DNA from 2 places in the Rhizobium sp. CNPSo 3670 genome. Region 2 is predicted to be linked to the other one. Evidence: riboswitches for the same ligand, from Rfam matches in the RefSeq annotation. Region 2 holds a riboswitch; the other holds the start of a gene.
What was found. Region 2 has a riboswitch for S-adenosylmethionine ahead of metA (homoserine O-acetyltransferase MetA). Riboswitches for the same ligand answer to the same signal wherever they lie in the genome.

Region 1 (5,425 bases), on a different contig from region 2:
CTATCAGGGCATTGTCGCCCTCGACGGCACGTCGCTCGAGGAGATCGCCGGCGTCTATTTCCGCCAGTCGGAGCAGATCCCGACGCGTGTGCGCCTGGCTGCGGCGGAACTCTTCGATCGTGACGATACCGGCAAGCCGCGCCATCGTTGGCGGGCAGGCGGCCTCGTCGCCCAGTTCCTGCCGGAGGCACCGGAGCGCATGCGCCAGCCTGATCTCCACGGCGGCGACGGCGATAACGGCGACCGTCCGCATGGCGAGGATGACGCCTGGACCGAAGCGCGCTCGCTGGTCGAGACCATCGATGCCGACGAGCTGACCGATCCGCAGGTCGGCACCGAACGTCTCTTGTTCCGCCTGTTCCACGAGCGCGGCGTGCGCGTCTTCGAGCCCCGCGCCGTCTTCGACCGCTGCAGCTGCTCGCGGGAAAAAATAGGCAACGTGCTGAAGGGGTTCACCGCCGAGGAGATCGAGGCCAGCCAGGAAAACGGCGAGATATCCGTCACCTGTGAATTCTGCTCGACCACCTACCGCTTCGAAGCAGCCGAGCTTCAGCCGGCGGAATAACATTAGTCGCGCTTGGCGCGAAAAAGATGCGCATTGCAGCGGCACAGTGACTCGACTTTTAGTAGTCACTGTGCACCTATTATCCCAACTGGTTCTGGGGGCGGGACGTCAATGCGGCTTTTGTATTTTGTATTCGCATTCATTGCTGCGATGCCACGGATTGTCCTGGCTGATGACGAAACAATCAAATGGAAAGAGGTTGGCGGCTGGACCGTGGCTGTCGACCCGACCTTGGGCAACGGCTGTTTTGTTCTCACTTCATTTGATGACGGCACCGTTTTTCGTCTGGGCTTTAATTTTACAAAAAAGGAGAGCCCTTTTTACATTGTGATCGCAAATCCCAACTGGAAATCCTTGGAAGTGGGAAAGCAATATCCCATCGAGTTGTCGTTAGATCGTTCTCAATGGACGGCGAATGCGAGCGCTCTCGATCTTGATGGCTTCAAGGGATTATGGATCGATTTTAAGGATTCCAGTCTCATTGCCGAGTTCGCTCGTAAACTGGGTTTTCGCGCCACCTTCAACGGAAAGCAGATTGTTGCGCTGAGTTTAAAAAATTCGGTCAGGGCAACGGATGAGATGCTCACCTGCCAAAAGGCGGTAAACGCTGCAGTCGCTCAGCGGCCAGCCACGCCCCAATCAAAGGATCCGTTCGAAGCAAAGCCGGACACCCGGACGGCCTCGGATCCTTTTGATCTCTGATGCATGTCATCTGGGGGTGAATCGAGCATATCGACTTTGGGGCCTGCGCTCAGTTCAGCACGCGCAGTAGCCCCGGTGAATCCAGCGAGAAGGCGGGGATGTCGACGTCGAATAGCTCGCCTTCATCCGTTTCCATCTGGTAATGGCCGAACATCAGGCCTGAGGGCGTGTCGAGCGGGCAGCCGGAGGAATATTCGTAGGTGTCGCCGGGGCTGAGCCGCGGCTGTTCGCCGACGACGCCGGGGCCGGTCACCTCGTCCACCACCCCGTTCTGGTCGGTGATGTTCCAGTAGCGATTGATGAGGCGTACGGCGACGCCGGAATTGTTGCTGATGACGATCCGGTAACCCCAGACATAGCGATCGTCTTCCGGATCGGATTGCTCCTCCAGATAGAACGGTTCGACCACGACTTCGATATCTCTTGTGAGGGCGCGATACATGCCTTGCACCATAGTCAAGATATGTTACTCGTATCTTATAAAGAGGCCCCGTCCATCAAGAAACGGAACGTTGATCAGCGGTCAAATGGTGATCATCGTATGGTTTTCGATCGTTAAGCCTAATCGTCAGCGTTAATTTTACTTCGCAACGCCGGCGCGCGGGTACTTGTTCCCGCAGATCGGCGGCCGGCTCCTCATTGAAGTCCGGCCGCTATTCCAGTCGATCAGGCCGAAACCTTGGAAAGCGCCTGCGCGAAATCCTCGATCAGGTCGTCCGTATCCTCGATGCCCGCCGAAAGCCGCACCGTGCCCGGAGAAATGCCGAGTTCGGCACGCGCCTCTTCCGTCAGGTTCTTGTGCGTCGTCGTTGCCGGATGGGTGATCAGGCTTTTGCTGTCGCCCAGATTGTTGGAGATCTTGATGATCTCAAGCGCGTTCTGCACTGCGAAGGCCGCCTCCTTGCCGCCCTTCAGCTCGAAGCAGACGAGCGTCGAGCCGCCGGTCATCTGCTTGGCGATGATGTCAGACTGCGGGTGGTCCTTGCGGCCGGGATAGATCACCTTGGCGACCTTGCCCTGCTCTGCCAGGAAATCGGCGATCTTCGCCGCATTTTCAGTCTGCTGCTTGACGCGCAGCGGCAGCGTTTCGATGCCCTTCAGCAGCGTCCAGGCATTGAACGGCGACATGGCCGGGCCGGTATGGCGGAAATAGTCGTGCAGGTTCTCGTCGATCCATTCCTTGTCGGAAAGCACCACGCCGCCGAGGCACCGGCCCTGGCCGTCGATGTGCTTGGTGGCGGAATAGACAACGATATGGGCGCCGAGTTCGAGCGGCTTCTGAAAGAGCGGCGTCGCAAAGACGTTGTCGACGATCAGCTTGGCGCCGACTTGGTTGGCGAGGCTGGCGACGCCTGCAATATCGATCACTTCGAGCGTCGGGTTGGTCGGGCTCTCCAGGAAGAATACCTTGGTATTGGGGCAGACCGCCTTTTCCCAGTTGGCGAGATCCCGGCCGTCGACCAGCGTGCACTCGATGCCGTATTTCGGCGCCAGCGTTTCCACGACCCAGCGGCAGGAGCCGAACAGCGCGCGGGCGGCGACGATGTGGTCGCCTGCCTTAACCTGGCAGAGGACGGCGGCGGCGACGGCTGCCATGCCGGAGGCGGTGGCGCGGGCATCTTCAGCGCCTTCCAATGCGCACATGCGCTTTTCGAACATGTCGTTGGTCGGGCTGCCGTAGCGAGCGTAGATGAAGCCGTCCGTTTCGCCCTTGAAGCGGGCTTCGGCCGCTTCCGACGTCTCATAGACGAAACCCTGGGTGAGATAGATTGCCTCTGATGTTTCGCCATATTGCGAACGCAGCGTGCCGCCATGCACGAGTTGGGTTGCCGGGCGCCAGGTCTTGCTCATGCCATCACCTTCACATAACAAAAAACCGGCCGCAAAAGCAGACCGGTTTCATAACCCGGTCTTTTTAGCCACTTGTTTAACGTGGCTGCAAGCCGACCGGCCAAATCACCACGGGATAATTTTGCAATACTGCTGTTAGCTGCTTGCGTCAATTCCCCGATTTTGGTTTTGTCGGCGGCAAAATGATGGATGGGGCATTATGGCTCGCGAAACTGGAATTCTGGCGGACCGCGCGATTGCGGCACTGTTCGAAACGGGGCGTCTGAACTCCGAGCGGGAGCTCGACCGCGATCAGATCCAGCCGGCGAGCCTCGACCTGCGCTTAGGAAGCAAGGCCTTTCGTGTGCGCGCTTCCTTCATGCCCGGCCCCTCGCATCTGGTCTCGGACAAGCTCGATCGGCTGAGCCTGCACGTGATCGACCTTTCCCAGGGCGCGGTGCTCGAAACCGGCTGCGTCTATATCGTACCGCTGATGGAGAGCCTGGCGCTGCCTGCCGACATGTCGGCTTCGGCCAATCCGAAGAGCTCGACCGGCAGGCTCGATATCTTCACCCGCGTCATCACCGACTACGCCCAGGAATTCGACAAGATCCCGCCGGGCTATTCCGGCCCGCTCTATCTCGAAATCAGCCCGCGCACCTTCCCGATCGTCGTGCGCCGCGGCTCGCGCCTGTCGCAGATCCGCTTCCGCGTCGGCCAGTCCGTGCTCGGCGAGCCGGAACTTCTGAGGCTGCATGAAAGCGAAACGCTCGTTGCCAGCAAGCAGCCGAACGTCTCGGGCGGCGGCATCGCGCTGTCGATCGATCTCACCGGCGACAAGGACGGCCTGATCGGCTATCGCGGCAAACACCATACCGCCGTCGTCGACGTCGATGAAAAGGACCAGCACGATATTTTCGATTTCTGGGAGCCGCTCTACAGCCGCGGCCGCAACGAGCTGATCCTCGATCCCGACGAGTTCTATATCCTCGTCTCGCGCGAAGCCGTGCATGTGCCGCCGGATTATGCCGCCGAGATGACCCCCTTCGATCCGCTGGTCGGCGAATTCCGCGTCCATTATGCCGGCTTCTTCGATCCGGGCTTCGGCCATGCGCCGGCCGGCGGGCGCGGCAGCCGCGCCGTGCTCGAAGTGCGCAGCCACGAAGTGCCCTTCATCCTCGAAGACGGCCAGATCGTCGGCCGCCTGGTCTACGAGCACATGCAGGAAAAACCGGCCAGTCTCTACGGCTCCGGCCTCGGCTCCAACTATCAGGCCCAGGGCCTCAAGCTTTCCAAACATTTCCGCATCTGACGCCGGCCTGACGGGCCGCGACTTGACAGCGGCCCCCATCTGTTGGAAATCTCAGGTCATCGCGGGTGTAGCTCAATGGTAGAGCAGCAGCTTCCCAAGCTGAATACGAGGGTTCGATTCCCTTCACCCGCTCCAGCTGCCTTTCCAGCGATGTCCTTCTAATCCCCGAAAAACCGAATCGGCTTATACCGGCGGTGTGCGATGATCAGGCTGCGGTCGGGCTGGATGATGTAGGTTTCCTCCACCTGTTGGCCGTACTGGTCGATAAAATCATGCGGGAAGGAGGAGCCGGGTGGCGATTTGGTGAGCTTGGTGCGCGGCTGGCCGTGATAGGTGATGCTGCCTGGGATGGGTTCGAGGCCCGGGCCGCTGTAGCTGACGGTGTTGCATCCCGCCAGAACGAGTGTGCCGATGAGGCCGATGATTGCCGGTTTCATATCCATCCCTTCCGATGCGCAGAACGTGGCGATCTTACTCCCGATCGCAACAGACGCACCAGTTGAAACGGCGTCTCCGCCTTCGTTCGAGAAGTGCTGCCCGGAAATCCATGCGTTGCCGAAACCGGCGGTGTCTGCTAGATCGGCAGTGTCGAAAAAGGCAGGATCGGTTGAGGTAAGCCCGATCCCTTCCGTTGGAGCGTCGTGAGCGCTCTCAAGAAGCTCTGCTCCGTGGCCTATGGCACGAGAACCCGCGACGTGATCCGCATCAAGATGCGGGATCCCGGCGGCGTGCGGAGACGGCAAAAGGCAGTCCCGGGATTTTTTCAAACGGAGACTGTCATGCGCCTGAACCATCTCGATTTTCACGTTCCCGATATTACCGCGACGGCGGATTTCTTCATCCGCCACTTCGGCCTGATGCTCAAGGATATGCGGGGCCAGAATGGCCTGGCGATACTGACCGACGACGCCGGCCTCGAAATTGTCCTCAGCCACGCGATCGCGAAGTTCGGCACCGCCGACCAGGTCGAACTGCAGCGTCAGACTTATCACGTCGGCTTTATTTTGGCTGAGAAG
Region 2 (5,425 bases):
AGGAGCCGCGCGCCGCCGTGGTCACCACGCTCGGGCGGGCGGACGAAAACAGCCGGGCGATTTCCGCAAAGACCAGTTTTTCCTTTTCGAGAAGCGTGGCCACCACCTCCGGCGACTCGCCGGCTTCCTGCAGCATCAACGACTGGTTCTCATTCATGGTCATCTCCAATTCTCAATTCGGCAACGAAATCATAGGCATCGCCGCGGTAGTGCGAGCGGGTATATTCGACGACGCGCTGGTCTTCCAGGCGCGAGACACGTTCGATCAGAAGCGCCGGTGCGCCTGCCTTGACGTTCAGCATCGCGGCATAGGACGTATCGAGCGTGACGGCGGTCAGCCGCTGCAGCGCACGCACCGGTCGGTGGCCATTCGCCGCCAGCGCATCGTAGAGCGATCCCTCGCCGCCGGCGTTCTCCCCCAGAAACTTGACCGGCACGACGGCGCGCTCGATCGCCAGCGGCAGGCCGTCGGCGAGGCGCAGACGGTCGAGCCTCAGAACCGGTTCGCCGGCGCCGAGGCCGAGCAGAAAGGATTCCTCCGGGGACGGCGTGTTGATCTCCCGCGACAAGATGCGTGCGGCCGGCAGACGCCCGCGCGAGCGCATGTCGGCGGAGAAGGAGGAAAGCCGCCAGAGCGACTGTTCCATGCGCTCCACCTTACCCGATACGAAAGTACCGCTTCCGTGGCGTGATTCCAGTGCGCCGGCCGCCATCAGGTCGCGATAGGCAGTGCGCACAGTGACGCGGCCGAGCTTGAGAGCCTCGGCCAGGTCGCGCTCGCCCGGCAGGGCCGTGCCGGCCTTCAGCAAGCCCTCCTGAATGAGGCTGGTCAGCGCCTGCGCCAGCCGCTTGTAGAGCGGCCCGGCCAACGCTTCGTCGCGCAGGCCGCGTCTATTGAGTTCAGCTACTAGACTGGTTCTATCCATGGACAGACAATAGAACCTATATAGAACCAATCGGCAAGTCTGAATCGGACAAGGCATAAAAAAACCCTCTCCGGCAAACTGAAGAGGGTTCATAACGCTCAAATTTGACAGCCGTGCGTCTCTAGAATGCTCAGCTCTTGGTGAAGATGTAGTCTGTCTCCTGGCGCAGCACTTCGCCGGGGCGCAGGACCGCATTCGGAAAGCCTTCGTGATTGATGGCATCCGGCCAGACCTGCGTTTCCAGGCAGAAGCCGGCGAACGGGCCGTATTTGCGCCCGCCGAGGCCGGGAGCACCTGTATTGAGCTTGAAGCCGGCATAGAACTGCACGCCCGGCTCGGTGCTGCGCACTTCCAGCGACACGCCGGAATAGAGGCTGCGGGCGAGCGCCACAGTCCGCTTGGCGGTGCGTTCGCGAGACAGGCAGAAATTATGGTCGTACAATGCCTGTTCATTGCCGACGAAACGCTTCATCGGAGCCATCTCGCGGAAATCGAATTCAGTGCCGGCAACGGGCCGGATTTCGCCGGTCGGCACCTGCTTTTCGTCGGTCGGCAAATAGTGATCGGCGGCGATCATGATGTCGTGGCCTAGCGCATCGTCGCGGCCGTCGAGATTGAAATAGGCGTGCTGGCAGACATTGGCGAGCGTCGGCTGGTCGCTTGTTGATTCGTAGGTGATCGACAGCTCGCCGTTGCCATGCACCCGGAACGTCGCCTGGATGGTGCAATTGCCGGGGTAGCCGGCGCGGCCGTCGGGATCGACGATCTTCATCACCAGCCGGTCGACGTCATGCTCGACGATCGTCCAGTTGCGCTTGCCGATGTTGTCGCTGCCGCCATGCAGATGCGTCACGCCGTTTTCGTTCCGCTCGAGCTGATAATCCTTGCCGTCGAGCGTGAACCTGCCGCCGCCGATGCGATTGGCGCAGCGGCCGGGCGTCGCGCCGAAATAGGCCGAGTAGAGCGGGTAGTTGTCGAACTCCTCGAAGCCAAGCTGCAGCGGCGCGTCATGTCCCGCAAGGCGCAGATCCTGGATGACCGCGCCCCAGGTGATGATCTTGGCCGTCAGGCCGCCGCCATTGATGACGACGCGATAGACGGTTTCGCCCGCCTTCGTCTGCCCGAAAACATCCCGCTCCAACTTATCCGACATAATCGACCGTCCGTTCCTTTGCGCGTCCGATAAGACGCGCGGCGCTATAGAGTTCCGGACCGGAACCTGCCCGCATTTGCTCCAAACCGCAACCGGGCAGGTCAGAAACAAATGCCGGTCAAAGATCCATGCCGATCTCTTCGACGTCATAGGGCGTCGTCTGGTAAATCTCATTGATCCAGTTACCGAACAAGAGGTGCGCATGGCTGCGCCAGCGGTTCTGCGGCGCAAGCGTCGGATCATTATGCGGGAAGTAATTATGCGGCATCCTGATCGGCACGCCGGCATCCACATCGCGGAAATACTCATCCGAAAGCGAGGTGGAATCATATTCGACGTGGTTGAACATGTAGAGCCGCCGGCCCCTCTTCTCGTGCACGAGGCATACGCCCATCTCGCTGGATTCCATCAGGATTTCCAGGCTTGCGGATTTCTCGATATCTTCGCGGCGCACCTCGGTCCACCGCGACACCGGAACCTCGAAATTGTCGGAAAAGCCGTTCAGATAGATGGACGAAGGCTTCAGGTTTCGGTGCCGGTAGACGCCGAAGGCCTTTTCCTTCAGCTGATATTTCGGAACGCCGTGGAAGTGATAGATCGCCGCCATCGCGCCCCAGCAGACGTTCATCGTCGAATGGACGTTGGTCTCGGTCCAATTAAAGATCTCCTGCATCTCTGCCCAATAGGTAACGTCCTCATAGGGCAGAAGCTCGATCGGCGCTCCGGTGATGATGAAGCCGTCGAACTTGCGCTGCTTCACCTCTTCCCAGGTCTGGTAGAAGGCGAGCAGGTGATCTTCGGATGTGTTCTTCGCCTTGTGGCCGCCGATGCGGATGAGCGACAGCTCCACCTGCAGCGGCGAAGCGCCGACGAGACGGGCCATCTGCAGTTCGGTCTTGATCTTGTTGGGCATCAGGTTGAGCAGGCCGATCTGCAACGGTCTTATATCCTGACGGATCGCCATCGTCTCGGTCATCACCCGCACACCTTCCTGAACCAGGGTTTCGAAAGCGGGCAGCGTATCGGGGATCTTGATGGGCATTTGCGGTCAACTCGATCGAAAATAAAAAACCGGCGGCGAAAAAATCGCTACCGGTCCGCACGCGGCCCTTTAGCGACTTTTTTAACGTGGCTGCAAGCCGGCCGGCCAAATCACCACGGAGTGCCTTAATTAGTCCCAGTTGAGCCGCGAATCAACTCCGAATGCATGCAGGAGCGGAGCGTCAAGAATCATCACAGTTTAATGACTGATAAAATCTGTTGATAGACCGGTAACGCCACCATGTTAATAATGACAGTATGGGCGGTTTGGAAAAGCATGATGGCAGATAAGATCGAGGGGAGGCCGGGCACCAGGAGGCAGGATAAGGTTGGTTACGACTTCAGCCTGACATATCGCCTCGGAGTAATGTTCTCGGCATTCTGGAATTCTGAAGTGCGTGGCAAGGTGCTGTTTCTGGCAACAGTGCTGATCCTCGTCATCCTTCTGACAGCTTATGGCCAGGTCATTCTGAACGAGTGGAACGCCCCCTTCTATGATTCGCTCGAGCGCCGCGATCTCGGCGAATTCTTCCATCAGCTCGAAATCTTTGCGATGATCGCCGGCACGCTGCTGCTGCTCAACGTGCTGCAGGCCTGGCTGAACCAGATGACCGCGCTCTATATGCGCGAGGGCCTGTCGCGCGATCTCGTCAATCAATGGCTGAAGCGCAAGCGGGCGCTGCGGCTCGCCTCGAGCGGCCTGATCGGCGTCAATCCCGACCAGCGCCTGCACGAGGATTCCCGTAACCTCGCCGAAAGCACGACAGGGCTCGTTCTCGGCCTCTTACAGTCAACCATTCTTCTGGTGAGCTTCATCGGCGTGCTCTGGGAGCTGTCGAGCGGCTTCGTCTTCCACATCAGCGGCCACAGCTTCTCCATTCCAGGCTACATGGTCTGGGCAGCGATTTTTTATGCCGCCTCCGCCTCGGTGCTGAGTCAGGTCGTCGGCCGCAAGCTGGTCAAGCTCAATGCCGACCGGTTCTCGAAGGAGGCCGAGCTTCGTTTCTCGCTGATGCATGCCAATGAGAACATGCCGGCAATCACCGTCGCTCGCGGCGAAGAGAATGAACGCCGGCGCATCAACACCGACATCAGTTCGGTGCTGAGGGTGGTCAAGCGGCTCGCCATGGCCAACACCAATCTCACCTGGGTTTCGGCCGGCTACGGCTGGCTCGTGATCGTTATCCCCATTATCGTTGCCGCACCCGCTTATTTTTCCGGCGGCCTCACCCTCGGGCAGCTGATGATGTCGGTCGGCGCCTTCAACCAAGTCAATACGGCGTTGCGCTGGTATGTCGCCAATTTCGGCCCGATCGCCGAATGGCGTGCCACGCTGATGCGCGTCACCGACTTCCGCCAGGCGCTGCTCGACATGGACGAGGACTTTGCTGTGAAGGGCAGCATCGCCTATGAAAACACCACCCCCGACAGGCTGACGCTGAAGGATGTGGTGATCAATGCCAAAATCGGCGAAGACATCGAGGAATGCGGCGGTTTGCGCCTGCGTGAAACCGACATCGTGATCAAGGCCGGCGAAAAGATCATGATCAACGGCGATCATAGCGTCAACCGCAAACTGCTGTTCCAGGCCTTGGCCGGGCTCTGGCCGTGCGGCAGCGGCACGATGGGTCTGCCGCCGATCGACGACATGCTGTTCGTTCCGCAGATTGCCTATATTCCGGGCGGCACTTTGCGCGAGGCGCTTGCCTTCCCCGAAAGCCCGGATGCCTACGAGCAGGCTGCCGTCGAGGCGGCCCTTGAAAAGGCCGGCCTGCACTCTCTGATCGCAAGGCTCGATACCCGCGCCCGCTGGGACAAGCTGCTCGACAGCGATGAACAGAAGGCGATCGGCTTCGCGCGCCTGCTGCTGGTGCGCCCGCGTTGGATCATCTTCGACGAAGTGCTCGAGGGCATGGAGCCGGAATGGCAGGAGACGATGTGCAGCGTGCTGACTTCGATACCCGAAACGGGCATGATCTATATCGGCCGCTCTGAAACCTATCTGGAGGCGCTGCAGCCGCGGGTGCTGCATCTGCAGGCTCTGCCTTCGAGATCTGAAGAGCCGCAGCAGCAGGTCGCCCAGACCACCGGCGCCAGCGCCAGTGCGGGCGCAGCCGTCGTCCCCGCGCCGGCGCTTTAAGACCTCCCCATCAGCAGGAGTTTTACCTGCAGCGTGACGCGAGCGGCTGAGTGCGAGAGTCTCAGCCTTCGAGCTCTTCGCGCAGCATTTCGAGCTCCAACCATTCCTCTTCCATCTTGGACAGGCCGGCGCGCAGCTTTTCCATCTCGCTCGCAAGTTGATTGA

Region 1: linked by a shared signal. The riboswitch ahead of AC13QO_RS11095 (O-succinylhomoserine sulfhydrylase) and the one ahead of metA (homoserine O-acetyltransferase MetA) in region 2 are both predicted to bind S-adenosylmethionine.

What each region holds. Positions count from the first base shown of each region.
Region 1 is NZ_JBXSOL010000008.1:216,453-221,877, reverse strand. It holds gene AC13QO_RS11110 (Hsp33 family molecular chaperone) at 1-565, shown strand, start outside; gene AC13QO_RS11105 (hypothetical protein) at 677-1,267, shown strand; gene apaG (Co2+/Mg2+ efflux protein ApaG) at 1,317-1,709, opposite strand; gene AC13QO_RS11095 (O-succinylhomoserine sulfhydrylase) at 1,934-3,118, opposite strand; SAM riboswitch at 3,162-3,240, opposite strand; gene AC13QO_RS11090 (2'-deoxycytidine 5'-triphosphate deaminase) at 3,315-4,409, shown strand; tRNA gene AC13QO_RS11085 (tRNA-Gly) at 4,471-4,544, shown strand; gene AC13QO_RS11080 (hypothetical protein) at 4,568-4,846, opposite strand; gene AC13QO_RS11075 (VOC family protein) at 5,189-5,425, shown strand, end outside.
Region 2 is NZ_JBXSOL010000033.1:4,670-10,094, reverse strand. It holds gene AC13QO_RS25275 (SIS domain-containing protein) at 1-157, opposite strand, end outside; gene AC13QO_RS25270 (GntR family transcriptional regulator) at 150-926, opposite strand; gene AC13QO_RS25265 (aldose epimerase family protein) at 1,057-2,079, opposite strand; gene metA (homoserine O-acetyltransferase MetA) at 2,198-3,121, opposite strand; SAM riboswitch at 3,171-3,248, opposite strand; gene AC13QO_RS25255 (ABC transporter ATP-binding protein/permease) at 3,401-5,260, shown strand; gene AC13QO_RS25250 (ABC-F family ATP-binding cassette domain-containing protein) at 5,322-5,425, opposite strand, start outside.